One region of the Streptomyces sp. NBC_01255 genome, then DNA from elsewhere that is predicted to be linked to it. Evidence: riboswitches for the same ligand, from Rfam matches in the RefSeq annotation. Region 1 holds a riboswitch; the other holds the start of a gene.
The links. Region 1 has a riboswitch for ZMP and ZTP ahead of OG357_RS01370 (bifunctional 5,10-methylenetetrahydrofolate dehydrogenase/5,10-methenyltetrahydrofolate cyclohydrolase). Riboswitches for the same ligand answer to the same signal wherever they lie in the genome.

Region 1 (15,022 bases):
CGACGGCATGAACCTGGGGCGGGCGTATCCCCGAGATCGGCCCGCCGCCGCACGCGCCGCGTGCATCGAGGCCATGAGGTCCAGGCACCGGGACAACCTGGAGCGCCATGTGCGGCTGTCGTTCCTCGGGTGGCTCCGAGGCGGCCACGACTGTAGGGGCGGTGCCCGGCCGTACCGAGTGAGCAGGCGGGCCAAGGCCCTGCGACGGCCGCGCGAGCCGTCCCGTTGTGGCGAGAAGCCGACCGGGAACTCGCGACCGGCGCCAAGGGCTCGACCAGCAGCGCGTCCACCATCGGCTCGGGCCCGGAGCAAGGTGGTCACGACGGGGAATCAGTCGATGGGAAGACCCTGCATCCGTCCGAGGGAGCGGGCTCCCCAGCCGTGGAGCAGGGTGCCGTCACAGGCGGGCAGTTCGGCCTGCACCGTCTCCAGTCGCCCGGCATCCACATAACCCACGGGGATGTCGCCCTTGTCGGTGAAGTCCTTGGTGTAGCCGCGGTCATTGTCCGTCCCCATGGCCAGCAGGCGCTTGCTGTCGAGGAGCACGCCGTAGTACAGCCTGTCGGAGTTCAGCTTGTCCACGGCGGAACAGAGCACGGGTACTTGTTCGCCGCGCCGCGGGTGGCAATTCGGCTTCGCCTGATTGCACAGTTCGGTGCCACTGACCTTGGTCACCTTGCAGCTGTCCTCGGACTCGCCCGTGCAGGAGACCGGCATCATGTTGAGGGGCGGGCTCACGGTGGGCCTGGTGTACACGCTGGCCCAGGCCGCCTTGACGGCTGTCCGGTGCACTTCGGGACGCGCACACAGGTCGATGTCCGCAGTCCCTCCGAATTTGTCGTCCTGCACGGTGGCCGCGTGCTTGTCGGGGCAATCCCCTGACGCGCCTCCGTCTGCGGCGCGCCCGTCGGCCACGCTGCCCGCGGCCGTCGAGCCCGGGACGGCCGGGTCCTTGTCCGCCGTTGATCCGCAAGCGGCGAGCGACAGCGTCAGGACCACTCCGAGGATGGTGGAAGCGAGAACGCGGTGTGACACGGAGGTACCTCTTGTTCGACGGGGGAAGCATTCGACTGCCGGCAGCGAAGGGCACGTGGCTGTGCTGCGACACGGGGCCGATGCTCGCAGGATCCGTTGACGAGGGCGTCGGTGGAACCACGTACTTCGCTACGTAGTGGCCGGCTGGCCGACCGCACGCACTCTGAATTACGTAGGGCATGTCAGGGAAACCACGGACTCGCGGAACCGCGACGGGCGGGAGAGTCGTGTCGGTTCGGTGAGCCGTACACATCACAGGCGGTCCGCGTGGCGGCCGCCTTCCAGGAGGGCGGGCGGTGTGGCGCGAACGGCGGGGACATGGGAGCGGAGGGTGGGACGGACCGGAGCGGTGGTCAGTCTCGCGGTCGCCGGGTGGCTGATCTGGCTGTTTCCGGGCCCCCACCTGGCGGCCGTTCTGGGGTTCGGCCCCGTGGACGGCGTCATGAGGATCAGCTCGTGCTACGAGGCCACCGACGCGCAGGGGTATTCGGACGGCACCAACTGCACAGGCACGTACACACCGCGTGCGGGCGAGCCCCGACGTCAGGTCACGCTGGACAAGGCTGCCACGTCGCACAAGCCAGGCAGCACCGTGGAGGTGCGGATGGCGAGGGGCAGAGCCCACGAGCTGTCGGGCTACGCGCTGGGTACGTGGGTCACCGTCACCGGGCTCATCCTCGGACCGTTCCTCGCCCTGTCGCTGTCGTTCCGCGCCGGTGCGCGGGACGGCACGTTCAGCCACAACGGCGACTACGTCCTGGTCTTCATCGCCGCCGAGGTCGCCGCACTCGTCCTCGGAGTCCTGGTGGGCATCATCGTTTCGATAGCCATCGCCTTGGTCGACTGGTTCGGCTGAGGCGACGGAGGGCCGCACTGCCTCGGGTCCTCAGTGGAAGCGCAGGACTCAGTGGGTGGGTCGACTCTCGAACGTTCTTCCGTTCGGCGTGATAGACAATGCCGTGGAGTTCGGTAGAGGGATCACACACGTCGGAACATCGGAAGACGCGGCCACACATCACGACAGCGGGAGCCCCCTCGTCGGCCGCACGGCCGAACTACGGCTGCTCGACACGGTGATCGACCGGCTGGGCCATGGGACCCCGTCCTTCGTCGACATCACCGGCGCGGCAGGGATCGGCAAGAGCCGGCTGATGGCGGAGTTCTGCCTGCACGCACGGCGACGGGGGATGACGGTGTTGCGCGGCCGCGCGGCGGAGTACGAGCGGCACCTCCCGTTCCATCCGTTCGCCGACGCGTTCGCCGATCTGGACCACCGTCCCCCGCATGCCCCCGACCTGCTGGACGCGGTCTCCCGTGTCCTCGGCGGCCGTGGCGCCGGGCCGTCCCCCGGGCCGGTGCCCGCCACCGCCGACCGCTTCGGTCTCCACCGGTCGGTGGCAGGGCTGATGGCACAACTCGGCCGGGCGGGCGGCCTGGTGGTGGCGCTGGACGACGTGCACTGGGCGGACCCGGCTTCCCTGGAGCTCCTGGACCATCTCGTCCGGCATCCCGTACCCGGCCCGGTCGTCCTCGTCGTCGCCCGCCGCGACCGGCAGACGCCGACCGCGCTCACCGCGGCGCTCACCCGTGAAGCCGGCACCGGAGCGGTCCTCCGGATCGGTCTGGCGCCGCTCTCGGAACAGGAATGCGTCGAAGGGCTCGCCCCCGATCTGCCGCGCGACCGGGCCGCGCAACTGCATGCCGCAGGAGAGGGCAACCCGCTCTACTTCCTCTCCCTCCTGCACGCACACCGCGAGGACGCCGCGCGTCGCCCTACGTCCTCCTCGGCCTTCGCCGAGATCAGCCTCGGCGAACTGCCCACCGGGCTCGGAGCGCTGCTGCTTAACGAGCTGGCCCCGCTGACCCCGTCGCAGCACCGGACCCTGGAGGTGATCGCCGTGCTCGGCGATCACGCCGTGTCCCCGGTGATCCGTACGGTGACCGGCCGTACCGATGCCGAGCTCGACGACGATCTGGATACGCTGGCGCGACGTGACCTCGTGCGGCCGGGCCCAGGCGGCCGCATGGTGCTGCGCCACCCGGTGATCCGGACCCTGGTCCACGAGTCCACCGCGGTTCGGCGGCGCGTCGAGATCCATCGCGCCGCCGCCGCAGAGCTGGCCCGCACCGGCGCACCGGCCGTCGAGCAGGCCCGGCACATCGAACGGTCGGTGACCACGTGGGATCCGCAGGCGTACGCCGTACTGAGGCAGGCGGCTGAGCAGACCGCGTCGACGGCTCCGACGAGCTGCGCACACTGGCTCCAGGCCGCACTCGGACTGCTGCCCGACACGGCCGAATACACCGTCGAGCGACGCGATCTGTTGCTGCGGCGCGCACGAGCACTCGGGGTCTCCGGCGGGCTGCGGGAGAGCCGCGACCTGTTGCACAAAGTGATCAGCACGGCCGGTCCCGACGAGACCGGCGTCAGGACGTCGGCCGTCGTGCTGTGCGCCTTGACGGAACGGCACCTCGGAAGATATCCCGAGGCGATCGCGCTGCTGCGCCGCGAGTTGCGCCAGCCGGAGCTGTCGCCGTCCGACCGGGTGTCGATCGGCCTCGAACTTTGCTCGTCCGCACCGCACAAAGCCTCCTATCCGCAGATGCGGGGCGAAGTCGCACGGACCCTCGCCGACGCGCGCGTCCTCGGCAACGAACTCGGCGAGGCGGGGGCACTGGCGGTCGCCGCGTTCGGCGAGGCCTACGAGGGCGACGTGGCCGCGGCGAGCGCGTACGCGGCGCAGGCAGCCTGCCTGCTGGACGGTCTGCCCGACGACGACCTCACGGCACTGTGCGAACCACTGGGCAGACTGGGATGGGCGGAGGCCTTCCTGGGCCGCTTCATCGATGCGGAACGCCACGCCGACCGCGGCCTCAGCATCGCCCGGCGCAGCGGGCAGATCTACCTCCTGCCGCTCCTGCTGCTGTGCAAGGCACACGTAGGGATCCAGACCTGCCGACTGCAGTCGGCCTGGGAACTGGCGGACGAGGCCGAGGACATCGCCCGCGGAATCGGCAGCGGTGAACTGCTCGCCTTCGTCCTGGCCAACAAGGCCCAGGTGCGCGTCGCGGCGTCCGCGCCCGGCGATCCGGAGGCACTGGCGGCCGCGGAGGAGGCCGTTGCGACCATGGGACCGAGCGACAACTGGCGGGCCTCCATGGCCTGGTGCATGCTCGGCTACGCGGCGCTCACCGGCGGCGACCCGCACCGCGCCCGGGACGCTCTCCTCCGGGCCGGGGGAGACGACCTGCGTGGCCTGCAACCCTCGATGCGCCCCCTCCTGTCGGAACTTCTCGTCACGGCGGCCCTCTTCACAGGGGACGTCCCGTCCGCGTCCGCATGGTCCGAGCGGGCCCGCACGGAAGCGGAGCAGCTCGGCCTGCCCGTGCAACGCGCCTCCGCGATGCGGAGCGCGGCACAACTCGCACTGCACCACGGCGACGCCGGCAGGGCGGCAACGCTGCTCTCCGAGGCAGCGGCGGAATGCGCACGGTCTGGTGCGGTGTTCTGGGAGGCGCGGTCACTGCTGCTCGCGGCCCCGGTCATGACGGCCGCCGGGTTCGGAGCGCGTGGCGAGGCCATGTGGAAGCAGGGGCACCGGCTCGCCACCCGTGGAGGCGCGGGTCTGCTGGTCGGCCTGGCGGAGATGACGCGGCCGTCCGTACCCCGCACGTCCTCCACCGCCCCGCCGTGGCTGGCCTCCCTGACGGCACGCGAGCGGGAGATCGCCGAACTGGTGGCCGAGGGCCTCACCAACCAGGCGGTCGCCACCAGGCTCTACCTCAGTCCGCGGACCGTCGAGACCCACCTCTCCCGGGTGTTCCGCAAGACCGACGTCGCCACACGTGCGGGTCTCGCCGCCCTCATGGCCCGTTCCTGACATCTTGATCGAGAATCGTCTATCAGCAGCTTTGTCGTTTCGTGCAGCCATCCCCACAACGACCGGCCGCCACCATCAGCTTGGAAAGGGCTCTGCGTCTGCTGGTATGCACGGTGGAACGGCGACCGCGCTGGCCCGTGCATGGCCCGGATCTTCTCTATGAAGTGAGATATCGGAGGCAAGCGAACTCTGCAATCACCCGAATTCGGTAGCCGTTTCGAGACCAGGGCAACGGTGCCTGACCGGCCGTTTGGGCAGGTCAGGCACCGTGCTCAACTTCTTAGAAGAAGCCGAGCTTTTTGGGGGAATAACTGACTAATAAGTTCTTCGTCTGCTGGTAGTGGTCCAGCATCATCTTGTGGGTCTCTCGGCCGATGCCCGACTGCTTATAGCCTCCGAAAGCACTGTGGGCCGGGTACGCGTGGTAGCAGTTCGTCCAGACCCGGCCCGCCTGGATCGCGCGGCCCGCGCGGTAGGCCGTGTTCGTGTCGCGGGTCCAGACGCCTGCGCCGAGGCCGTAGAGCGTGTCGTTGGCCGTGCGGATCGCGTCGTCGAAGTCGGTGAAGGACGTCACCGCCACCACCGGGCCGAAGATTTCCTCCTGGAAGATCCGCATGCGGTTGTCGCCCTCGAAGATCGTGGGCTGGACGTAGTAGCCACCCGCCAAGTCTCCGTCGTACGTGATGAGCTGACCACCCGTGAGGATCTTCGCGCCTTCCTGCTGGCCGATCTCCAGGTACGAGAGGATCTTCCGGAGCTGCTCGGCGGAGGCCTGCGCGCCGATCATCGTCGCCGTGTCCAGGGGGTGGCCGGGGACGATCCGCTCCGTACGGGCGATCGCCGCCTCCAGGAACTCGCTGTAGTGGCCGCGCTGGACGAGGGCGCGTGACGGGCAGGTGCAGACCTCGCCCTGGTTCAGGGCGAACATCGTGAAGCCTTCGAGGGCCTTGTCGCGGAAGTCGTCGTCCGCCGCCCACACGTCGTCGAAGAAGATGTTCGGGGACTTGCCGCCGAGTTCGAGGGTGACCGGCTTGAGGTTCTCGGAGGCGTACCCCATGATCAGGCGGCCCGTCGCCGTCTCGCCGGTGAAGGCGATCTTCGCCACCCGCGGCGAGGAGGCGAGCGGTTTGCCGGCCTCCTCGCCGAAGCCGTTGACGATGTTCAGGACGCCCGGCGGCAGCAGGTCCGCGACCAGGCTCAGCCAGAAGTGTACGGAGGCCGGGGTCTGTTCGGCGGGTTTGAGGATCACCGCGTTGCCGGCGGCCAGCGCGGGGGCCAGCTTCCAGACCGCCATCAGGATGGGGAAGTTCCACGGGATGATCTGCGCGACGACGCCCAGCGGTTCGTGGAAGTGGTACGCGACGGTGTCGTCGTCGATCTCGCTCAGCGATCCCTCCTGGGCTCGCAGCACACCCGCGAAGTAGCGGAAGTGGTCGATGGCGAGCGGGATGTCGGCGGCGAGGGTCTCCCGGACGGGCTTGCCGTTGTCCCAGCTCTCCGCGACCGCGAGCGCCTCCAGGTTGCTCTCCATGCGGTCCGCGATCCGCAGCAGGACGGTTGCGCGCTCTGCCGGGGCCGTCCGGCCCCACGCCGGAGCCGCCGCGTGCGCCGCGTCGAGGGCGCGTTCCACGTCCTCGGCCGTGCCGCGGGCGACCTCGGTGAAGGCGCGGCCGTCGACCGGGCTCGGGTTCTCGAAGTAGCGGCCGCGCGCCGGGGCGACGTACTCGCCGCCGATCCAGTGGTCGTAGCGGTCCGCGTACGACATGAGCGCGCCCTCGGTGCCGGGTGCGGCGTAACGGGTCATCGGCATGGCCTCCCTCGGCGCGCCGGCCGTCCCTGGCCGGCGCTCATCGCCGAGTCTGCGCGCCCGTACGTTGCAACCCCGTTGCAGTGCAGCTCAGTTCCGCCTCCAGGGAGTCGAGCCTCGCCCGGACGGGCGGGAGTTGGGGCGCCGGTACCGCCGCGCACAGGGCCCGCCAGACCACCACGTCCTCCTCGCCCCATGTGCTGTACGCCCAGTCCGCGAGGAGTCCGGGGTCACCCCGGTCCACCAGCGCGGCCCGCAGCCGGTCCGCGAGCCGCTCGCGCAGCCGGACCACCCCCGGGGCGAGCGACGCCGGAAGGAGCGGGCCCGCGTACTCGCCGGCCGCAGCCGAGACGGCACCCGAGGCGAGTCGCCGGTCGACCGTCGCGAAGTCCGCGTCGACGGCTCCCGCCAGCCGGTACGGGCGCGAGCGCAGTACGTCGGGGCCGAGGAGAGCGCGGAGCCGGGACAGCTCCGCCCGCAGCGTCACCGGGGTGACCGACTCGTCCTCGTACAGCTGCGTCAGAAGCTCGTCGCCGCCCACCCCTTCCAGGCGGTGCGCCAGGACCACCACGATCTCGCTGTGCCGGCGGGACAGGCGTACGCGCCGCCCGCCCACAGAGAGCACCGCTTCGTCGCGGCCCAGCGCGGAGAGCCTGAACCCACCCGGCCGGGCCGGCGGCCCGAGGAGGGCGAGCTGGGACTCGGCGGCCCGCGCCACCGCCTGCACGAAACCGAGGCTGTGCGGGTGCGCGAGGCGCTCCCCGCCCGTGATGTCCACCGCGCCGATCACCCGGCCGGACAGTGGATCGTGCACGGGAGCGGCGGCGCACGTCCAGGCCCGCACCCGTCGCCGGAAGTGCTCGTCGGCGACGACCTGCACCGGCCGGTCGACGGCGATCGCGGTCCCCGGCGCGTTCGTCCCGGCCGCCGACTCCGACCAGCGGGCCCCGGCCACGAAGTTCATGGCCCGGGCCTTGCGCAGCGTGCCCGGATGGCCTTCCACCCAGAGCATCCGCCCTGCCGCGTCGCAGACCGCCAGCAGATGCTCCCCGTCCGTCGCGTACGTCCCCATCAACTCCCGGATCACCGGCATCGCCGCCGAGAGGGGATGGCCGTCCCGGTGACCCGCCAACTCGTCCTCGTCCAGCTCGATCCGGGCGACCCCTTCCTGGCTCACCCTGGCCCGCACGGAACGCCGCCACGAGGCTGCCACCAGCGGCCGCAGCACCGAACGGGTCGGACCGGACCCCGGACCCGCTGCCCCGGTCACCCACGTATCGCTCAATTCGGCCTCCTCGTCGAGGTCGCCCAGCACGTCGGACGTGTCGTTCGGGTCGTCGTCCGGCTCATCGTCGTGCGCGCGCGGGCCGCCGACAAGCGCCCCGGCACCACGGCATATGCGCCCTGTCCTGGACCGGCCCCCGGCCCCCGGCGCGGAGCACGTAGAGTGGGACCGGGCCGTGACTGGCGCTTGAGGTGGATCACCACCGGGGAGCGGCCCGGGCGGAGCGCACCCGAGCGGTGCGACCGTGCCGATGCCGTGCGCCTGGGCGAACCACCGGTCAGACACGACGCCCAGGAGTTGCCATGTCCACCAGCACCGCCACCCTCATGGACGGCACCGCCCTCGCCCGCCGTACGGTCGAGGAGACCGCCGCGCGCGCCGCCGAGGTCACCCGCCGCACCGGCGTCACGCCGTGCCTCGCCACCGTCCTGGTCGGCGCCGACCCGGCCTCCGTGACGTACGTGAAGATGAAGCAGAACCGCTGTGCGAAGGCCGGAATCCGCTCCAAGCACGTCGAGCTGCCCGCCACCACGACGACCGAGGAGCTCGTCGCCGCGATCACCGCGCTGTCCGAGGACCCCGAGGTCCACGGCATCCTGCTCCAGCATCCGGTCGGCCCGCACATCGACGAGCGCGCCGCCTTCGAGGCCATCGCCCCGGAGAAGGACGTCGACGGCGTCACCATGGCGTCCTTCGCCGCCATGGGCTTCGGACTGCCCGGCTTCGTGTCCTGCACGCCCGGCGGCATCATGCGCCTCCTCGACGCGTACGACGTCGAACCGAGCGGCAAGCGGGCCGTGGTCGTCGGGCGCAGCGCGATCCTCGGCAAGCCGGCCGGTCTCCTCCTCCTCGGCCGCGACGCCACCGTCACCTACTGCCACTCCCGCACCAAGGACCTCTCCTCCGTCATACGGGAGGCCGACATCCTGGTGGCGGCCGTCGGCAAGCCGAACTTCATCAAGGGCGAGGACATCAAGCCCGGCGCCGTCGTCGTCGACGCCGGCTACAACCCGGGCAACATCGGCGACGTCGACTTCGCGTCCGCCGCCGAGCGCGCCTCCCTCATCACTCCCGTCCCCGGTGGCGTCGGTCCCATGACCATCGCCGTGCTGCTCGCGCAGACGGTCGAGGGCGCGGAGCGCCAGCTCGGTCTGTAGGGCACCCATGACGGGGCGTCGGCGGGACGGTGGGCGGGGGATGAGAGGTGCTTTCCGGCCATGGTCGGACAAGGCGTTGTCGGCGATGGTCACGATTCTGTACAGGCCGGGCTCAACGGCCCCGGATCACTCGCCGCACGGCCGTCGACAAGCAACCCTGGTGTCTGTGCCGCACCAGCCGACCGCCACTCCGCCGCCGGACCGCCGACCGGCTGAGTCCCCCTCAGCCGAGCCCCGTCCCACCGAGCTTCGTTCCACCGAGCCCCGTCCCACCGAGTCAGGTTCCACCGAGCTCCGTTCCGCCGAGTCACCGTCCACCGAGGCTCACTCCGCCGAGCGGCTCGCCGCTGTGGGGTGGCCGCGTGTCGTACGCCTCGGGGCACCCCGGCCGGGGCCGGCCGCGCGGCGCGCCCGCTGGTTCGGCGTGCCGCTCGTACCGCTGGTCCTGGCAGCCCTTGTCGTGGGCGGGTTCATGGCCGTCGGCGGCGGAGAGGACTTCGAAGGGCCGGGGGCCGACGGGCGACCGGGCGGCGGTCCGGTGGCCGTACCGTCCCCGGTCGTCACCGCGGAGGACGGAGGCACGTCGTCCGTCCCGACGACCGGCACGCCGTCGACCGGCCAGCCCACGCCGGGCGCGCCGGGCGCGTCCACACCGGGCACGTCCACCACCGGCGTGCCCACCGCGGGCGGCCCCGTGGCCGACACACCGACGCACGCGGCGCCCGACGAGCGGTCCGACCCGCAGGGGAAGGGTGCCGCCCCGCAGCCCTCCCGTACAGCGAGCACCGCTCCCGCGACGGCCCGGCCGGCCCCTTCCACGGCCCCGACGGCGACACGTCCTCCTGCCACGCCCGTCTCCTTCGAGGCGCTGCGCGTCGGCGACTGCTTCGACATCGACCGCGCCACGCCGGGCACCGCGCTCCGGCGCGACTGCGACACGCCGCACGACGCCGAGCTCGTCGCCCGGCCACGTCTGACCGGTACCTACTCCGACGACCAGAAGGTGCGCGAGGCCGCCACGGAACTCTGCCGCGCACCCCTCCGCGCAAAGGCCGCTCTGCAGCCGCTCGGCACGCGCTGGACGACCTTCGTCCAGTACCCCTACCGCACCAGTTACCTCCTCGGCTCCGACGCCGTCGCCTGCAGCCTGGCCGCCCCGTCCGCCACCGGCGGGCAGATCACCGGCCTCCTCCGGTAGCACCGACTCCGGTAACACCGACGGCGCCACCCGCTCCCGTGGCGTCGGACGGGAGAGAGGCCGTGGCCAAGGCCGACGCCGGATCGCGGTCCGCCGGGCCCGCGGGGGACCAGCGGCCCCCCGCCTTGCGGTACGGCCACCAGCGGCCGTCCGCACCGAGGCGCAACTGCGCCTCCGCGCCCACCACCGTCCAGCGCGCGCCGGCCGTCCGCCGCAGCACCGGCCGCTCGTCGCCCTCCCAGGCCTCCGCGAGCCGCGCAGCCGCCCGGGCGAGGGTGTCGGCGTCCGGCGTCCACTCCTCCTCCAGTACGGCGAGGGCGGCGGCGCCACCGAAGCGCCACGCGCGCGTGGCCGCGTCCAGATCCGCCCGCGACCTGCCCGAACCGTCGGCGAGCCGCGCCGTGATCCAGGAGGCGGGCGAGCCGGCGGCGAGGCGCACCGCGTCCTGAGCGACCGTCAGCGGCGGCTCCACGAACTCCGGCCCGCCGCCGCCCCCGAGGGCCACGACGAGCATCCGGTGCGCGCGAGCCGCCGCGTCCGTCGCGAGGAACTCCAGTGCCGTCGGATCGACCCCCGGCTCCGGATCCGTCTCCGTGTCGAGGGAGGGCGGTTCGCCCGGCGCCGAGAGGGCCCCGGGCGGGGCGGGCAGCGGCGGCAGGATGTCCCGGGCCGCGTACGCCTCGGACGCCGACACGCCCGGCATGCCCCCGGCACCCTCCACACCGGACCCGTCCCCGGATCCGTCCTGACCGTCGCGCTCCGAGGGCGCCGCGGCCCGTCGCGCGCTGCGCGCCTGGAGTTGGTCGAGGAGGGTCCGCTCCCCGCGTCCCCGCATCAGCAGCAGGACGAACGGGTCCTCGTCGAGCAGCCGCGCCACCTGGTAGCAGAGCGCCGACGTGTGCGGGCAGTGGTCCCACGCCTCGCAGCCGCACTCCGGATCGAGATCGCCGATCCCCGGGAGCAGGTCGAGCCCCGAGACCGCCGCATCCTCCACCAGGTGCGGAGGCATTTCGCGGTCGAGGAGCGCCGCGATGTGCCCCGCGCTGTCCACGGCCAGATCGAGCAGCCGCTCCCACTCCTCCTCGGAGAACTCCCGCACCAGCACGTCGCTGCGGTGCGCCGTGCCGTCGCGGTCCTTGACGACCGCCGTGATCCGGCCGGGGCGCACCGACACCGCTCCGACCGCCCCCGCGCGCGCGTGTCGGCGCCCGGCCTTGAGTTGTTGGCCGTCGAGCGCCGTGTCCTCCAGCGCCTTGAGCCACGCCCGGCCCCACCAGGTCCGGGCGAACGCCGCGCCCTTCGCGGGCGGCAGCGCCTCGAACGTCCGCTCGTCGCCTCCGCCGGCGTGCCCGTGTCCGTACCCGCTCATCGTCCGTCCCCTCGCAGCCGTACGAGCTCCGCCAGTTCCGCGTCGGTCAGTTCGGTCAGTTCCGGCGGGGTGTCCCCGCCCGTCCCGAGAACGGCGTCCGCCAGTTCCCGTTTGCGGTCGAGCATGGCGGCGATCCGGTCCTCGATCGTGCCCTCGGCGATCAGCCGGTGCACCTGGACCGGGCGGTCCTGCCCGATCCGGTACGCGCGGTCGGTGGCCTGGGCCTCCACGGCCGGGTTCCACCAGCGGTCGTAGTGCACGACGTGCTCGGCCCGCGTGAGGTTGAGCCCGGTCCCGGCGGCCTTCAGCGAGAGGAGGAAGACGGGGACGTCCCCGTCCTGGAACCGCGCCACCATCGCCTCACGTTCGGCGACGGGCGTGCCGCCGTGCAGGAACTGCGTCCGCACGCCCCGCGCCGCGAGATGCGTCTCCAGGAGCCGGGCCATCCCCACGTACTGGGTGAAGACCAGGGTGCTCGCGCCCTCGGCGAGGATCGTGTCGAGGAGTTCGTCGAGCAGCTCCAGCTTGCCCGAGCGGCCCTCGATCCTCGGCCGGTCCTCCTTGAGGTACTGGGCGGGATGGTTGCAGATCTGCTTGAGACCGGTCAGGAGCTTCACGACGAGCCCGCGGCGCGCCATGCCCTCGGCGACGGCGATCGACTCCAGGGTCTCGCGCACCACCGCCTCGTACAGACCGGCCTGTTCGGGCGTCAGGGAGACGGTCCGGTCCGTCTCGGTCTTCGGCGGCAGTTCGGGCGCGATGCCCGGATCCGACTTCCGGCGGCGCAGCAGGAACGGGCGGACCAGCGCGCCGAGCCGCTCGGCGGCGGCCGGGTCCCCGCCGCCCTCGACAGCGGCGGCGAAGCGCGTACGGAAGGCCCCGAGACTGCCGAGCAGGCCAGGGGTCGTCCAGTCGAGGATCGCCCACAGCTCGGAGAGGTTGTTCTCCACCGGGGTGCCGGAGAGCGCCACGCGCGCGCGTGCCCCGATCGTCCGCAGCGCACGCGCGGTCGCCGAGTACGGGTTCTTGACGTGCTGCGCCTCGTCCGCGACGAGGAGTCCCCAGCTCCGCGCGGCGAGCCGCTCGGTGTCGAGCCGCATGGTGCCGTACGTGGTGAGGACGAAGCCGCTGTCGGCGACGCCCTCCAGGTCGCGCGTGGCGCCGTGGAAGCGGCGGACCGGCGTGCCGGGCGCGAACTTCTCGATCTCCCGCTGCCAGTTGCCCATGAGCGAGGTCGGGCAGACGACCAGCGTGGGTCCCGCGGAAGCCGGGTCGGTCTGCCGGTGCAGATGGAGCGCGATCACGGTGATCGTCTTGCCGAGTCCCATGTCGTCGGCGAGGCAGCCGCCGAGGCCGAGGGAGGTCATCCGGTGAAGCCAGTCGAGCCCGCGCACTTGGTAGTCGCGCAGGGTCGCGGCGAGCGCGGCGGGCTGCGCGATCTCCGGGCGGCCGGCCTCGGGGTCGGCGAGCCGCTCCCGCAAGCGCTCCAGCCAGCCGGACGCGGCCACCTCGACGGGGTGGCCGTCCACCTCGGTCGTGCCGGTGAGGACGGCCGAAAGGGCGTCCACCGGAGTCATCTTGCGGTCCTGCTGGGCTCGGGCCCGGAGCACCTCGGCCGGGTCGACGAGGACCCAGCGGTCCCGCAGGCGGACCAGGGGTCGCCCGGTCTCGGCGAGCCGGTCGAGCTCGGCCCGGGTCAGCTCGTGCCCGCCCACGGCGAAGCGCCAGTTGAAGGCGAGCAGGGCGTCGGCGGAGAGGAAGGAGGGGAGCGAGGCGTGGGAGGGGCCGCTTGCCTCGTCTGGTGTGGCGCTGCCTTCGTCTGGTGTGGCGCCGCCTTCGTCCGGCATGGCGAGGCTTTCGTCCGGAGCCTCGCCGACTCCGTACCGCGCGCCGCCCTGTTCGTCCTCCGTGGCAGCAGGGCCGATCACCGCTTGGGCGGTGAGCCGGTCGGCGAGGTCGCGGGGCCAGTGGACCTGGACGCCGGTCGCCGCGAGGGCGCGGGCCGCCGGGCCCAGAAGCTCCGCGACCTCCTCGTCGGCGAGTTCGACGGTGTCGGGCACGGCAGCCGTGAGCAGCGGGGCCAGGGGAGGCCAGGCGCGGGAGGCGCGCCGGAGCGCGAGGAGCGCGTCCATCCGCGCCCGGGGGCCGAACGCGCCGGCCGTCGTGCCGGACCCCGCCCACACCTCCGCCGCGTCCGCGACCAGCGTCGGGTCGGCGACGCTGTGCAGCTGGAGGACCGCACGGAAAGCGGGCGCCTCGTCGGCCTCGGCGGTGAAGCCGGGGAGCTCGAGGCGGAGTGACAGCCGGACGCCCGCGTCGTGCCCCGCCGCCACGTCGGCGGCCCAGGCTCGCTGTTCGGGGATCGACTGCGGCGCGTCGGCCGCGAAAGCGGGACCGCCGGCCGCGAGGGACGCCGCCGGCGTACGCGGCAGCGTGTCCGCGACCGCGTCGGCGAACGCGCGGAGCAGCGCCTCGGGTTCGGGCAGGAGCAGCGGCTCGTCAGGGGAGAGGGGTACGGCGTGGGCGCTCGGCGGCATCGAGGCGGCGAGGGTGCGCAGCCGCGCCAGCTCCTCCGGGCCGAGCGGCCCGGCCCGCCAGGCGTCGTTGTTGCCGGGAGTGATACCCGGCAGCAGCAGTCCGCGTGCGACGAAGTCCAGTGCGAGGAGGGACGCGGCGCCCCAGAACGCGGCGGCGGGCGAGGCGGAATCCGTGAACCGGGTACGGGCGAGCAGCGGAAGGGCGTCCCGTACGGAGAGGGTGCGCGCGGGGACGGTCACGGCCTCGAGGCTTTCGCCGTCCACGATCGCGAGCTCGGTGTTCGCGGGGACGCCGTCCGGCAGGGCGTCCCCCTCCGGAGACCAGAAGGCGATGCGTCCCGCGCGGGGCGGGTCGGCGGGGAGGAAGACGGCGGAGTGGAGGGTGAGTTCGTGGGCGGAATCATCGGGTCCGTACGACAGCGACAACGCATTCCTCAAATTTGACTACCTGGGGACCGAGCGGCCGAGGATACCTCAGGCGATCGATCCGACGCGCACGAAGCTCACGTGACCCTCGCCACAGTCGAGGGTCCCTTCTCGCGGGGGTGGGGTTCACCCCACCCCCGCACCCCTGCGCGCCCCCTGCCGAGGCCGGGTGGTGACGCCATGGCCCCGGACGATCACGAATCCGTAGTTTCAGTGGAGGCGCCCACCGTTCGCACCCCGATCCGAGATCCGATCCCGAGCCCGACCCACAGAAACAGGAGCCCCGCCATGTCCCAGGCCACCGTCCTGCCCCCGGCGCCCGCCCCC
Region 2 (15,022 bases), 7.6 Mb from region 1:
CCGCTGGGCATCCTCGCGGGCATCGCCACGGCGGAGACCCTCTTCGTCGTCACGGGGTGGCTCGTGCTCTGGCCCATGGACGCGGCCACCACCCATCGCAACGTCCGGCGGGAGGAGTTCCGGCCCGTCGTCGAGGAACTCGTCGTCGTCGGGACCGCCGTGTGCGGCCTCGTCGGCATCATCGTGATGCTCCTGGTCGGCCACTCGGACCTGGGCCACGCCGCCGCCGCGACGGCGCTCTGCGGCGTCTTCATGGCCTGGGCGGCGCTCCACCTGATGTACGCGGCCCGCTACGCGTACGTCTACTACGCCGTACAGCCCGGCGGCGGCATCGACTTCAACACCCACGACCCGCCGCGGTACAGCGACTTCCTGTACTTCAGCTTCAACCTCGGCATGACCTACCAGGTCTCCGACACGAACGTCTCGACGTCCTCACTCCGCGCGATCGTCCTCCGCCACTGCCTGCTGTCGTACGTCTTCGGCGCCAGCATCCTGGCCACCACGATCAACCTGGTGACCGGCATCGTCACGGGCTGAGCCGGCGCCCTAGGGCCTGTCCGGCGGATCATGGCCGGGGTCGCGGTGTCTGGCACGGCACCTCGCCGCGTTGCCGAAACGCCCGAATAGCTCCGCTATTAGTGCGCTCCGGCGCCTTGCGATGCACCGCACCAGACACCGCGACCTATCCGACCCTGATCCGCCGGACAGGCCCTAGCCGTCCCCGTTCGCGTCGCCGAGCGCCAGTACGACCGCGCTCGTGCGTCCCTCGGGCGTGTCGTACGTGACGGTGTCGCCTGCGCGGTGGCCGAGCAGTGCGCGGCCGAGCGGACTGTCGGCGGTGACCATCGTGGCGTCCAGGACCTCGGCGACCTCGCCGATCTGGACGGTCGTCTCCACGCCGTCCGCGAACCGTACGGTCACGGAACTGCCGACGCCGACCTCGTCGGTGTTCGGCGGACCGGCGACGGAGCCCTCACGCAGTCGCGCGTCGATGTCGGTGATGCGCGCGTCCAGGCGCTGGAGCTCCGTGACGCGTTGCAGCTCGTCGGCCTGGTCGGCGCGGTCGCCCACCTGATCGCCGCCGCCGTCGCGCAAGGTCACGGCGACCGTTTCGCGTTCGGCGCGCAGGTCGGCGAGTTCGCGCTCGAACGCCGCACGGGTGATGGCGCTGAGGGGCTCGGGTCCACCGGTCATGTCTGATCCCGTCGGGCAGCGGTCGGCACGGATGCGTGCCGCGGATTGGTCACGGCAAGCCGAAGATATCAGGCGAATCAGGGCATTACGCCCAGGGTCGCCGGGCAGTTCGACGCGCGTTCCCGGGGCGGTGCGGTGGGCGTTTTCCGTGGGTTCGACGGGAGTTCGATTGCGGGAGTATGGCAGATGCATGACAAGCGCCCAACTCCCTTGAGCTACGCCCGTAGACCGGAGAGGCTGCTGGTCATCCGGAGCGCCCCACACGGCTCCCGGCCGTGCGTGTGACCCACACGCGCCCCCCACAGTTGCGCCGCCCCACACGAGGCGCGACGCCGAAGAGGAGGACTCCCTCGCATGGCACTCCCTCAGCACACCAAGGCCCGGCTCGCCCTGACCGTGTCCGCCGCGACCGCGGCCGCAGTGCTCGGCACCTTCGCCGCCGTCCCCGCCCAGGCGGCCCCCGCCGAGGGCGTCGTCCTCGCGGCCGGTTCGGCCGACGCGGTGCCCGGCAGCTACATCGTCACCCTGAAGCAGGGTGCGGGCTTCAAGGCCGCCTCCTCCAAGGGTCGGAACCTGATAGCCGGTTACGGCGGCACGGTCGGCAAGACCTTCGGCTCCGCCCTCAACGGCTACACGGCCACCCTCGGTGCGACGGAGGCCCGCCGCCTCGCCGCCGACCCCGCCGTCGCCTCCGTCGAGCAGAACCAGATCTACCGCGCCGACGCGACGCAGACCAACGCCCCCTGGGGCCTGGACCGCATCGACCAGGCGAACCTGCCGCTCAACGGCACGTACACCTACCCCGACTCGGCGGGTGCCGGCGTCACCGCGTACGTCATCGACACCGGCGTCCGCATCTCGCACGCCCAGCTCGCCGGCAGGGCCGTGAACGGGTACGACGCGGTCGACGGCGACACGGTCGCCCAGGACGGCAACGGGCACGGCACGCACGTCGCCACGACCATCGCGGGATCGACGTACGGCGTGGCCAAGGCCGCGAAGATCGTCGCCGTCCGCGTCCTCGACAACGCGGGCTCCGGCACCACCGCCGGCGTCATCGCGGGCATCGACTGGGTCACCTCCCACCACACGGCGGGGGCCCCCGCCGTCGCCAACCTCTCCCTCGGAGGCGGCGCCTCCACCGCCCTCGACAACGCGGTGAAGAACTCCATCGCGGACGGCGTCACCTACGCGGTCGCCGCCGGCAACTCCGGTGTCAACGCCTCCTCCACGTCCCCCGCCCGGGTCGCCGCCGCCATCACGGTCGGCGCCACGAGCAACACGGACGCCAAGGCGAGCTGGTCCAACTACGGTTCGGTGCTCGACCTGTTCGCCCCCGGCGTCTCGATCACCGCGGGCTGGCACACGAGCGACACGGCCACCAACACGATCTCCGGTACCTCGATGGCCACCCCGCACGTCGCGGGCGCCGCCGCCGTGTATCTCGCGGGGCACACCTCCGCCACTCCGGCGCAGGTCGCGACCGCTCTGGTGAACGGCTCGACCCCGAACAAGGTGACCAGCCCGGGCAGCGGCTCGCCCAACCGCCTCCTGCGGCTCGTCCCGTAGCGCGTACGTGACGGGTCGGGGGTCTTGCGCGGATCCCCGACCCTCTCTACCCTCGCGGCTCAATGGTTAGGAAAACTTCCTAACGAATGAGCCGCGAAGGAAAGGGAGTTGTCATGCGTCGACGAAGCGTCTCGCTTCTCGGGCTCGCCGGACTGCTGGCGTTGCCCCTGGTGTCGATCCCGCAGGCACAGGCACAACCCCAGGCGCAGCCGCGCGCGCAGGATCAGGCGGCGGCCGCCGACAGTCTGGTCTCCGTCGGAAAGCCGGTGACGGCCTCGTCCGTCGAGGCCGCGGGCTTCGAGGCCGGCAAGGCCGTGGACGGCAACACCGGCACCCGCTGGGCCAGTCTGGAAGGCGTCGACCCGCAGTGGGTCAGAATCGACCTCGGAGCGAGCCACACCGTCTCCCGGGTGAAGCTCAACTGGGAGGCCGCCTACGGCAAGGCGTACCGGATCCAGACCTCGGCCGACGGCTCGAACTGGACCGACGTCTACGCGACGACGACCGGTGACGGCGGCGTCGACGACCTCACGGTCTCCGGCAGCGGCCGGTACCTCCGCATGCACGGGACCACGCGCGGCACGCCGTACGGCTACTCCCTCTGGGAGTTCGAGGTCTACGGCGCTCCGACCGGCGGCGGTGTCCCCGGCGGTCCGGCCGTCCCCTTCGGCAGCCACCTCAAGCCGTACACCGCCGGAACGCTGAAGCCCTCCGGCGCGCAGGCCACCGTCGACCAGAAGGTCGTCGAGTACTACAACAAGTGGAAGGCCGCCTTCGTCCGGCAGAACTGCGGCAACGGCTGGTACCAGATCATCTCGCCGGACGCCGACCACCCGTACGTCGCTGAGGCGCAGGGCTACGGCATGGTCGTCGCCGCGACGATGGCAGGCGCCGACCCCGACGCGAAGAAGATCTTCGACGGTCTCGTGAAGTGGAAGATCGACCACCCGTCCTCGATCAACCCGAACCTCCTCGCGGCCGAACAGGACGTCGCCTGCAAGAGCGTCAACGGCGGTGACGGCGCCACCGACGGCGACATGGACGTCGCCTACGGCCTGCTCCTCGCCGACAAGCAGTGGGGGAGCGCCGGCACGTACGACTACAAGGACCTCGCGCTCAAGCACATCGCCGCGATCAAGAAGGACGAGCTCAACCCGACGACCAAGCTCCTGAAGCTCGGCGACTGGAGCAGCTCCGGCGACCAGTACTACTACATCTCCCGCACCTCGGACTGGATGGTCGACCACTTCCGCGCCTTCCGTACGGCCTCCGGCGACACGACCTGGGACGCCGTGCGCAGCGCGCACCAGACCCAGATATCGCGGCTCCAGTCGACGTACGCGTCCGGCACCGGCCTGCTGCCCGACTTCGTCGTCGACACGAACACCACGCCCAAGCCCGCCCCCGGCCAGGTCCTGGAGGACCCGAACGACGGCGCGTACTGGTGGAACGCGTGTCGTACCCCGTGGCGCATCGCGGACGACGCGGTGACCAGCGGGGACGCCACGTCGCTCGCCGCCGCGCGGAAGCTCAACAGCTGGATCAAGACGAAGACCGGCGGAGACCCGAACAAGATCGCCATCGGCTACCAGCTCAACGGCACCCAGATCTCGGCGGGCAGCGAGGCCGCCTTCTTCGCGCCGTTCGCCGTGGCGGCCATGACCGACCCGGGCAGCCAGGCCTGGCTGGACGCCCTCTGGAACAAGATGCTGGCCACCCCCGTCGACACGAGCAGCTACTTCTCGGCCAGCATCCAGCTCCAGGTCATGATCACGGCCTCCGGGAACCACTGGGTCCCGTAGGCGCCGCCTCGGCGGTCATCGCGCCGATCAGTGGTGGAAGAGCCTCAGCCCGGTGCGCGCGAGCGTGATCCCGTGCTCGCGGCAGGCGTCCTCGACGTCGGTGGAGCGGATCGACCCGCCGGGTTCGGCGACGGCGGTGACGCCGTGCCGGTGCGCGTGATCGACGTTGTCGCGGAAGGGCAGCGCGCCGTCCGAGGCGAACGCCACCCCGGTCAGCTCCGCGAGCCACGCGGTGCGCCGGACGTCGGTGAGGTCGGGGGCGGGCACGGACAGGGCCCCGGACAGGCGCTCGCGCTCGTCCGGGGTGAGGTCGCCCTCGACGAACCGGATCTGCCAGTTGATCCGGTCCTGCCGGCGGATGTCGGGCCGGAAATCGAGCGCGCGGACGGCGGGGTGGCGGCGCAGCCACCACGTGTCGGTCTTCGCGCCCGCCAGCCGGGTGCAGTCCACCCGGGACTGCTGCCCGGCGCCGATCCCGAGCGTCGCCCCGCCGCGTACGTAACAGACCGAGTTGGACTGGGTGTAGCGCAGCACCGCGAGTCCGAGCAGTAGGTCCTCCCTGGCCGAGGCCGTGAGTTCACCGCACACGACGTCGTCCAGGAGCGCGGGGGAGAGGGGCACGTCGTCGCGCTGCTGGGTCAGCCGCATGCCGAACACCTCCCGGGCCTCCTGGCCCGGCGGGGTGAAGGCCGCGTCGGCCTCCATGACCAGGAAGCGGCCGCTCTTCTTCCGGCTGAGGGTCTCGACGGTGCCGGGAGCGTAGCCGGGGGCGATGACACCGTCGCAGACCACCCGGGTCAGCAGCTCGGCGAGTTCGGCGTCGACCGGATGCGAGACGGCGGCGAAGTCGCCGTAGGAAGACTTCGGATCGGCGTCACGCGCCCGCAGGTAGGCGCTGGTGACCGCGCCGACGCGGTCGCGGTCCACGCCGTACAGCTCGGCGGTCACCTCGTCGACCGGCCCGGCCACCGCCGCGCCGGCCGGCGAGACGTGCTTGAAGGAGGCGGCGGCCGGCCGGCCGCCCAGGGCGCGGCTCGCGTCCCGGACCAGCTGCCAACTGTTCAGCGCGTCCAGCAGATTGACGTAGGACGGGCTGCCGTTCACCACCCGCACCGGCCGGCTTCCGGGCTCCACCGGCACGGCGGTCGCCACCAGCTGCTGGGGATTGATGCCGTAGCGCAGTTCCATCTCAAGACCTCCTGGGTCAGCGGGACATCACTGACGCAGGCGCCCAGGCGGTCGACGCGCACGCGGGAAGACGGGACCGAATGCCGCTCCCCGGTGGTGATCCACCTTCGCCAGTCGCGGCGGGCACGATGCTACCCGCCCGGCGGAAACGCGGAGCGCCGCACCCCCCGTACGGGAAGTGCGGCGCGCCGCCGTGCTGTCGGTGCCGGGGGGATCAGACCGCCGGAGCCGGGAAGGTCGGGTACTCCACGCCGGAGACGTGCTGGACGACCCGGATGACCTGGCACGAGTAGCCGAACTCGTTGTCGTACCACAGGTAGAGAATCGCGTTGTCGCCGTCGACCTTGGTCGCACCGGCGTCGACGATGGACGCGTGGCGCGAGCCGACGAAGTCCATCGAGACGGCGTCGGGGGCCGTGGTGAAGTCGATCTGGCGCTTCAGCGGCGAGTGCAGCGAGACGTCGCGGAGGTACTCGAGGACCTCTTCGCGGGTGGTCTCGCGGCCCAGGCGCAGGCTCAGGATGGCGATCGATACGTCCGGCACCGGCACGCGGATGGAGCTGCCGGTGATCGGGGCCTTGAGGTCGGGCAGCGCCTTGGCGACGGCCGAGGCGGCACCGGTCTCGGTGATCACCATGTTCAGCGGCGCGGAGCGGCCGCGACGGTCGGCCTTGTGGTAGTTGTCGAGGAGGTTCTGATCGTTCGTGAACGAGTGGACCGTCTCGACGTGACCGCGGAGCACACCGTACTCGTCGTCCATCGCCTTCAGCGGCGGGACGATCGCGTTGGTCGTGCAGGAAGCGCAGGACAGGATCTTCTCGTCCGGCTTCACCGTCTCGTGGTTCACACCGTGGACGATGTTCGGCACGTCGCCCTTGCCGGGCGCGGTCAGGACGACCTTGTCGATGCCCGGGCGCAGGTGCTTGGAGAGACCCTCGCGGTCGCGCCACTTGCCGGTGTTGTCGATGAGGATGGCGTTCTCGATGCCGTACGCCGTGTAGTCGACCTCGGACGGGTCGTTGGCGTAGATCACCTTGATCGTGTTGCCGTTGGCGAGGATCGTGCTGTTCGCCTCGTCGACCGTGATCGTGCCCTGGAACTGGCCGTGGATCGAGTCGCGGCGCAGCAGCGACGCGCGCTTCACCAGGTCCTGGTCGCCGCCGCCGCGGACGACGATCGCGCGCAGGCGCAGACCGTTGCCGGAGCCGGCCTTCTCGATGAGGAGGCGGGCGACGAGCCGGCCGATGCGGCCGAAGCCGTAGAGGACGACGTCACGCCCGTCGCGGCGCTCGATCTTGTTCTCACCGATCGCGCCGGCGACGGCCTCGGCGGTGAAGTCCGCGACGGACAGACCGCGGTCGTCGTTCTTGTACTCGGCGGCCAGCATGCCGATGTCGATCTGGGACGGGCCCAGGTCGAGCGTCGTGAGCGTCTGGAGGAACGGGAGCGTCTCGGTGACCGAGAGCTCCTCGCCGTCGATCTGCCGGGCGAAGCGGTGGGTCTTGAGGATGCTGACCACCGACTTGTTCACCAGGGAGCGGCTGTGGACCAGGACGGTGACGTCCTGCTCCCGGTGCAGCTTCCCGATGATCGGGATCATCGACTCCGCGATCTCCTCGCGGTTCTTCCAGCTGGTGAACGAGTCGTCATTGACAGTCACAAGTTTATCTTTCGAGCTAGGCGGCGCTCATATGGTAACCCCAGGTCCGCGCGGTGGTTCAGAGGGGTGGCGCATCCCACGCTCCGCCCCCGCACGCCGCTCGCCGACGCGCGCCAGACGCTCCTCCAGAGCCGCCCGGCGTACGGGCCACTCCTCGGCCACGATCGAGAAGACGGCGGAGTCGCGCAGCCGGCCCTCCTCGCCGGGGACCCACGAGACGGACCAGTTCCGCAGGACGCCCTCGAAGGTCGCACCCACGCTCTCGATCGCCGCCCGCGAGCGGGCGTTGCGCGCGTCCGTCTTGAGGTCCACCCGCGCCACGTCCCAGCTCTCGAAGGCGTGCCGGAAGAGCAGGTACTTGGCCTCGGCGTTCACGCCCGTGCCCTGGGCCGAGGCCGCGAGCCACGTGAAGCCGATCTCGATCGCGCACAGGCGCTCACCGGACGGCCAGAAACGCGGGTCCCAGAAGGAGGTGGCGCCGACCACCCGCCCGGTCGCCACGTCCACCTGCGCGTACGGGGCGAGCCTGCCGTCGGCGGCGCGGCCGAGCTGCGCGGCGACGTACGCCCCGATCTCCTCCCGCCCCGGCACCCAGGTGAACCCGTACGACTCCCGGTTCTCCTCGGCCGCCTCGGCGAGACCCGCGGCGTGCTGATGCCCCAGCGGCTCCAGGCGCACGAACGCGCCCTCCAGAACCGGCCCTTCCAGCGTGAAACCCATGAATCCCCACCCGTGTACGTGTCGAGTCCGTCGACGATCACCGGACGGTGAGGAGAATCGCAGAGCCAGGCCGCGGAAGCACGCGTGTTTCAGGTGCCGGTCAGGCGCCGGTCAGAGGCTGGGCCGGTCCGGGAACGCGAGCGTCCGGAAGACGTCACGGACCCGGGCCAGTGGTCCGGGGTCCCGGGTGAAGTACAGCCGGTTCGTGAGGAGCACCGCCCAGCGGCCGCGCGCGGGCGAGACCCACAGGCCCGTGCCGGTGAACCCGAAGTGCGCCCAGATGTCGTCCGCCGGGTCCGTGCCCGGTGCCGGGTGCCAGAAGAGCCCGCGCGGCGGGGTCAGCGCGCCGGTGCGGACGCGCAGCGAGGCCGCCGCCCACTCGGCGGAGAAAGTCCCGGGCACCGGAGCGAGCAGGTGGCGGAGGAACAGGCCGACGTCGCCCGCGGTGGTGAAGACGCCGGCGATCCCGCAGGCGCCGCCGAGGAGCCGGGCCGAGAAGTCGTGCACGGTCCCCCGGAGCGGGGCGCCGCTCTCCTCGTCGTACTCGGTGGGCGCGCAGCGCTCCCGGGTCTCGGCGGACAGCGGTCCGTAGCGGGTCTCCGTCATGCCGAGCGGTGTCCAGACCCGGTCCTGGGCGAGCCGGGCCAGGGGCCGACGCGTGAGGTGCTCGGCGAGGTAGCCGAGGATCAGCGCCGCCCGGTCGGTGTACGCGACGGCCTCCCCGGGCCGGTGCCGCAGGGGCTCGGAGAGGACCCCGTCGCGGACGTCCTGCGGGTCGGAGCCGTACAGGGGCCGCAGATTGGCGCGGAGCGGCAGCCCGGCGGTGTGGGTGAGGAGGTTCAGGGCCGTGACGCCGGCGAGGGGCCGGCCCGCGGCCTCCGGCCAGTACGCGCCGAGGGGCGCGTCCGGTTCCAGTTTCCCCGCGTCGACGAGGGTGCCGACCACGGCCCAGACCGCGAGGATCTTGGTCAGGCTCGCGACGTCGAAGAGGGTGTCCCGGAGCATCGGCCCGGCGGGCCGCGCGGGATCGAGCGCTCCTACGGCCCCCGCGGAGAGGGTCGTACGGGCGTCGCCCACCGCCCACACGGCACCGGGGTACACGCCCGCGCGCACGCCGTCGTCGAGGAGCGGACCGAAGGGATTGTCGTGCTGGGCCAAGGGATCGCTGAGCTGGACCAAGGCGTGCCTCCGGCGGGTCGGGGCGGACCCGTCCGGGGCCGGCGGGCCGGACCCGTCCGCTCCCTGGCGGGCCCCGCTCCGGAGTCATGCCCGGGCAGTGGGGGAAGACACCCTTCCGTCAGCCCCTGTCCCAGGACTTCACCTGTTCATCTGCCTAGGAAGCCCGGGGCTTCAACCCCGGGAGGAATCGGCTCCCTGGAGCGGAGCCGCGCAGCAGCGGAGTTCCCTTCGGCGCGTCTGAGGGAACGTGAGCATCCAACAGCCACTCGTAGCGAACATCAAGGCCGGAAACCTCGGCCGGGAAGGCGCCAAGCGCCGCCTTCGGGCGGAGGCGAAGCCGATCATCTTCCGTGAGGACGCGGCTCAGCCGTTCGACGACCGCATCCTGACGTGGAACCTCGACGCCCGCACGGTGTCGATCTGGACTCTCGCAGGGCGAATCAAGCACATCCCGTTCGTCTGCTCAGATCAGGCATTCAAGCTCCTGGCCTCCCGCAAGGGGGAGTCGGACCTGGTGATGCGGGACGGCATGTTCTTCCTGATCGCCACCATCGACATCTCTGAGCCCGAGGTGTCCGAGCCGGACGGCTTCCTCGGCGTGGACCTCGGCATCGTGAACATCGCCACCACCTCGGACGGCGAGATCATGGCCGGACGCGGACTCAACCGCTATCGGCAGCGGCACCGTGCTCTGCGGCAGAAGTTGCAGAAGAAGCGCACCAAGAGCGCGAAGCGCGTCCTCAAGCGCGTCCGGTGCCGGGAGGCCCGGCACGCCGCGAACCAGAACCACATCATCGCCAAACAGCTCGTCGCCACAGCTGAACGCACCTCGCGTGGGATCGCCCTGGAAGACCTCTCGGGCATCCGGCAGAGGGTTACGGCCAAGAAAGACCAGCGGGCACGACTGCACTCCTGGGCGTTCGCCCAGCTCGGCGCCTTCGTCGAGTACAAGGCACGCCGGGCGGGGGTGCCCGTGGTCTTCGTGGACCCGCGCAACACCTCCCGCCAGTGCTCGGAGTGCTGGCACACCCATCGCACGAACAGGGTGACTCAAGCACGGTTCGTCTGCCGGTCCTGCGGGACCGTCATGCACGCGGACCGCAACGGCTCCCGCAACATCGCCCACCGAGGCGACGCTGTGTGGAAGCGGGGCGCAGTCAACCGCCCCAGAACCAGCACACGCTGATTCCGGACGCAGGGGACAACGCGGCAGCCAGCCGCGCTCCACTTGCCATCACGACCCTCCCGACCGCGCCGACAAGCTCGGTCCTTCAGGGCCGAGAAGTTGACTTGCACGTGACCTCGTCACGCGGGGTGTAGTGCGTGGTGAAGGTCTCCCGCTTCACCTCGGCGCCGCCGTCCTTGAAGACGCGGTCCACGGAGATGTCGAAGCCTTCGAGGGGCTCCTGCGGCATGCAGGCCTCGCCGGTGCCCTCGCGCTTCGCGGGTTCCGTTTCGTTGGTGCGCGGACCGGCCACCGCCTCCACGGAGTCGTACTTCTTCGTCCCGAGGAAGCTCACGGTGACCGAGGAGTCCGTCGCGTCCGCCTTGATGTAGATCGGCTTGCCCGAGTCGTTGCGGAACTTCAGGTCCAGGCTGCCCCAGGCGACGGTGGCCTCCCGGCCGGCGGGGTAGCGCTCGATGTAGAAGGAGTGGGCGCCGTACTCGACGGGCTTCACCCCGGCGAAGAACATCGCGTTGAAGACGGTGGTGGCCATGGCCGACACGCCGCCGCCCGGTGCGGAGCGGTACTGGCCGTCGAGGATCATCGTGCCGTCCACGAAGCCGTTGTCCGCGGTGCGCTCGCCGACCGTCTCGTTGAAGCTCCAGACCTCACCGGGCTGCACCACGGAGCCGTTGATGAGCTCGGCGGCCCGGCCGATGTTCGTGGTCCGGTAGGGCGCGGTGGGGAAGTCGACGGTGAAGGTCGACATCTGCTCGGTGATGCCGAGGCGGGCCAGCGAGTCGGCGGTCAGCTCGGGCTGCGTGACCGTGGTGGCCACCGGGGCCGTGCGGGCCGTGGCGCCGTCCTTGGTGAGCAGCGGGCGCACGGCCTCGCCGAGGGCCTTCGCGGTGACCTCCTGCCCCGCCTTGCCCTCCGCCTCGACGACGACCTTGCCGTCCCGCACCCCGAGGGTCGCCTCGACCGGGGCGCCCGTCATGGACGCGAGAGGTTGGGCGACGTCGGGGTCGCGGAGGAGGGCCTCGGCGTCGAGCGCGGCGCTGAGCGTGCCGTTCTCGGCCTTCACGGAGAGGTGGTCGCCGAGGGTGGCGGGGGAGATCCGCAGCCGTTCGGCACCGGCCGTGAGCGTCACCGGGGCGGAGACGGCGGGCTTCGCGTACGTGTCGAGGAAGCGGGTGACCTCGGAGTCGCCCAGCTTCGGTTCCGTGAGGGCGACGGGGAGGGTGACGGGCGAGGCGCCCGAAGCGGCGGGGTAGGCCGCGCGGAGGGTCTCGGCGGCCCGCCCGGTGTCGAGCTTCTGGCCGGTGACCGCCCGGGTCGCGACGGCTTCGCCGTCGCGGAAGGCGACGGAGCCCTCGCGGACCTTCCGGTCGTTCTTCTTGGCCAGCTCGGCCACGGCGGCCTGTGTCCTGGCCTCGTCGTAGGCGAACACGGGACGTATCTCGCGCTCGCCGGAGGAGAAGAGCCGCCCGATGACGGTCACGGGGTCGCGGGACGGGTCGGCCGCCAGCTCGGCGGTCTTCTCCACGTCCACGGTCAGGCCCGCGGCGGCGGGGGAGACGGTGGCATTGCGGTCGCCGACCGTGACGGGTATCGGCGCGCTCCAGGCGGCCGGGGCCTCGGCCGCGAGCTTCGCCCGCGCCTCGGCGCGGCTCATGCCGCCCACGTCCACGCCGGCGACGCTGGTGCCGGCGGATATGTCGTCCCCGGTGGTGACAAGCCCCGCGACGTACAGGCCGCCCGCGGCGACGGCGACCACACCCGTCGCGATCGCCGCCGTCCGGAGGCGCGGACTGCGCCCCTCGCGGGGCGTCGGGGCATGGTCGGTCCTGGAGCGGGGCACACGCTCTCCCGGGGCGTCGAGGGTGAGGGGGATCCCCACGACGGTACGCCGAAAGAGTGTCAAATGCACATAAAGCTGGGGTGACCTGCGGGGATACGGAGTGAGAGCGAGGCGGTACGGACCGTTCCGGGGGACTGGGAAGGGTGGGCCCCTGTTATCGTGCGCCGATGTCAACGATCAAGCAGTTCCAAGTGACCTTCGACTGCGCGGAACCCGCGCGCCTCGCCGCCTTCTGGTGCGAGGTGTTGGGGTACGTCGTACCGACAGTCCCGGAGGGCTTTGCCACGTGGGAGGAGTACCACCACTCGCTGCCGCCCGAGGACGAGGTCTACTTCGCGTGCGCTGATCCCTCGGGTGTGGGCCCGCGCGTGCTGTTCCAGCGAGTTCCCGAAGGCAAGGTCGTCAAGAACCGGGTGCATCTTGATGTGCGGGTCGGCACAGGGCTCGTGGGTGACGAGCGCCTGGCCACGCTCGAGGCCGAATGCGCACGGCTGATGGCGCTCGGCGCGAAACACGTGCTGACGCAGCGCGCCGACGGCGTCAACGAGTCGTGCATCACGATGCAGGACATCGAGGGCAACGAGTTCTGCCTCGCCTGATTCTCCTCCGAGACTGCGAGGGGGGAGCCGTCTCCCGGGGACCTCTCAGGCCTCGTATGCGGCAGAAGGTATCCCGATCAAGATCATTGCAGAGCGAGATCACTTACGGGACAACCCTTAAGCTGGAACGATGCCCGCCACCCCGAGCCCCGGACCCGCGAGCCACGGACCCCTGAGCCCCGGACCCCCGAGCCACGGGCCCCAGTCCGTCGACCGGGCCCTCGCCGTGCTCGACGCCGTCGGCGACGCCGACCGGCCCGTCGGGGCGAAGGCGCTGGCGCGACGGCTCGGCTGCGCGCTCTCGACCGTCTACCACGTCACCGGGCCCCTGCTCGCGCGCGGCTACCTCGTCCGCACCGCCGAGGGGTACGCGCCCGGGCCCCGCGTCCCCGCCCTGCACCGCTCCCACCAGCGCCACCACGGCCTCGGCGCCGGGACCGGCGAGCTCCTCGGCCGGCTGCGGCGGGCCACGGGAGCGGAGGCGTACCACACCGCCTACCGCGACGGACTGATCACCGTCGTCGACACCACCGCCCCGGTGACCGACACCGCCCACCCCTTCACCCCCGGCCCCGAGGACCGCGCGCACGCGACAGCCCACGGCAAGGCGCTCCTCGCCGCGCTCCCGCGCCCGCTGCGCCGCCGCTATCTCGCCGACCACGGCATGGCCCGCTTCACCGAGCGGACCATCACCAGCGCCGAACGCTTCGAGGCGGAGGCCGCCCAGGTGCGCGGCCAGGGGTTCGCCGTCTCGGTGGGCGAGGCGGACCTCGCCTACACCTGCCTCGCCGTGGCCCTGCCCGAGCGCGGCGACGGCATCGTCCACGCGCTGTCCGTCTCCCTCCCCACCGCCGACTTCGGACGGCGGCAGGGCGAACTCCGGGCGGCGCTCGCCCGCGCCGTACCCGACTTTCCGGCCCTGCCGGAATCCTGACCGGCCCGGCTGGCCGACCGGGCGGGAGCGCCGCAGGGTGGACGCATGATCTTCATCGCCGTCCGTTTCACCGCCCGTCCCGACCACGCCGACCGCTGGCTCGACCTGGTCGCCGACTTCACCCGCGCCACCCGCGAGGAGCCCGGCAACCTCTTCTTCGACTGGTCCCGGAGCGTCGACGACCCGAACGTCTTCGTCCTCCTGGAGGCGTTCGCCGACGCCGAGGCCGGCGCCGCCCACGTCTCCTCCGCCCATTTCGCCGCCGGCCTCGCCGCCATGGCCGGCGCCATCGCCACGACCCCCGAGATCATCAACGTCGAGGTCCCGCAGCAGGGCTGGGGCGCCATGGCCGAGCTCGCCCCGACCGACGCCTGAGCACCCCGGCCCGCACGCCTCCGGGGGCCCCGGCCCGCCTGATAGGTTCGCGGAAACGCAGGCGGGGCGGCGGCCCGAGGGGAGAAGCGGCACATGGCGGTGAGCGGACGGCAGACCGGCAGGCCCACCCTGGAAGAGGTCGCGGCCCGGGCCGGAGTCGGCCGCGGCACGGTCTCCCGGGTCATCAACGGCTCCCCGAAGGTGAGCGAGCAGGCCAAGGCCGCCGTCGAACAGGCCGTCGCCGAACTCGGCTACGTCCCCAACCGGGCCGCCCGCGCCCTCGCCGGCAGCCGCACCGACGCCGTCGCCCTGGTGATCCCCGAGACCGAGGCGCGGCTCTTCGCCGAGCCGTACTTCCTCGACATCATCCGCGGCGTCAGCACCGAACTCGCCGACGCCGACAAGCAGTTGCTGCTCACCCTGATCCGCAGCGACCAGGAGCGCCAGCGCTTCGAGCAGTACCTCGCCGCCCAGCGCGTCGATGGCGTCCTGCTCGTCTCCGTGCACGGCGACGACCCGCTGCCGGACCAGGTCCGCGCCCTCGGCCTGCCCGCCGTCCTCAACGGCCGTCGCCGAGAGGACGAGCGCGTCGCCTTCGTCGACTCCGACAACACCGGCGCCGGCCGGACCGCCGTCGCCCACCTCGCCGCGCGCGGCCGGCGCGGCATCGCCACCATCACGGGCCCCCTCGACATGTACGTGGCGCGCTGCCGGCTCGACGGCTACCGCGAGGGCCTGGCGGAGGCCGGACTCGCCCCCGACGAGGCCCTCGT

Region 2: it holds a riboswitch for ZMP and ZTP, as region 1 does, so the genes downstream of both, OG357_RS35885 (phosphoribosylaminoimidazolecarboxamide formyltransferase) here and OG357_RS01370 (bifunctional 5,10-methylenetetrahydrofolate dehydrogenase/5,10-methenyltetrahydrofolate cyclohydrolase) in region 1, are expected to answer to the same signal.

The regions. Positions count from the first base shown of each region.
Region 1 is NZ_CP108474.1:310,341-325,362, reverse strand. Features, by position in the region: gene OG357_RS01395 (hypothetical protein) at 331-999, opposite strand; gene OG357_RS01390 (hypothetical protein) at 1,478-1,891, shown strand; gene OG357_RS01385 (helix-turn-helix transcriptional regulator) at 1,995-4,916, shown strand; gene exaC (acetaldehyde dehydrogenase ExaC) at 5,197-6,720, opposite strand; gene OG357_RS01375 (GAF domain-containing protein) at 6,764-7,993, opposite strand; ZMP/ZTP riboswitch at 8,174-8,282, shown strand; gene OG357_RS01370 (bifunctional 5,10-methylenetetrahydrofolate dehydrogenase/5,10-methenyltetrahydrofolate cyclohydrolase) at 8,311-9,165, shown strand; gene OG357_RS01365 (hypothetical protein) at 9,515-10,363, shown strand; gene OG357_RS01360 (SWIM zinc finger family protein) at 10,344-11,732, opposite strand; gene OG357_RS01355 (DEAD/DEAH box helicase) at 11,729-14,695, opposite strand; gene OG357_RS01350 (acyl-CoA desaturase) at 14,984-15,022, shown strand, end outside.
Region 2 is NZ_CP108474.1:7,925,208-7,940,229, forward strand. Features, by position in the region: gene OG357_RS35865 (DUF1345 domain-containing protein) at 1-540, shown strand, start outside; gene OG357_RS35870 (GreA/GreB family elongation factor) at 715-1,197, opposite strand; gene OG357_RS35875 (S8 family peptidase) at 1,552-2,766, shown strand; gene OG357_RS35880 (glycosyl hydrolase family 8) at 2,880-4,568, shown strand; gene OG357_RS35885 (phosphoribosylaminoimidazolecarboxamide formyltransferase) at 4,596-5,756, opposite strand; ZMP/ZTP riboswitch at 5,791-5,884, opposite strand; gene OG357_RS35890 (glyceraldehyde-3-phosphate dehydrogenase) at 5,971-7,416, opposite strand; gene OG357_RS35895 (GNAT family N-acetyltransferase) at 7,444-8,136, opposite strand; gene OG357_RS35900 (serine hydrolase domain-containing protein) at 8,248-9,315, opposite strand; gene OG357_RS35905 (RNA-guided endonuclease InsQ/TnpB family protein) at 9,563-10,501, shown strand; gene OG357_RS35910 (VanW family protein) at 10,587-12,341, opposite strand; gene OG357_RS35915 (VOC family protein) at 12,509-12,940, shown strand; gene OG357_RS35920 (IclR family transcriptional regulator) at 13,071-13,874, shown strand; gene OG357_RS35925 (putative quinol monooxygenase) at 13,920-14,249, shown strand; gene OG357_RS35930 (LacI family DNA-binding transcriptional regulator) at 14,343-15,022, shown strand, end outside.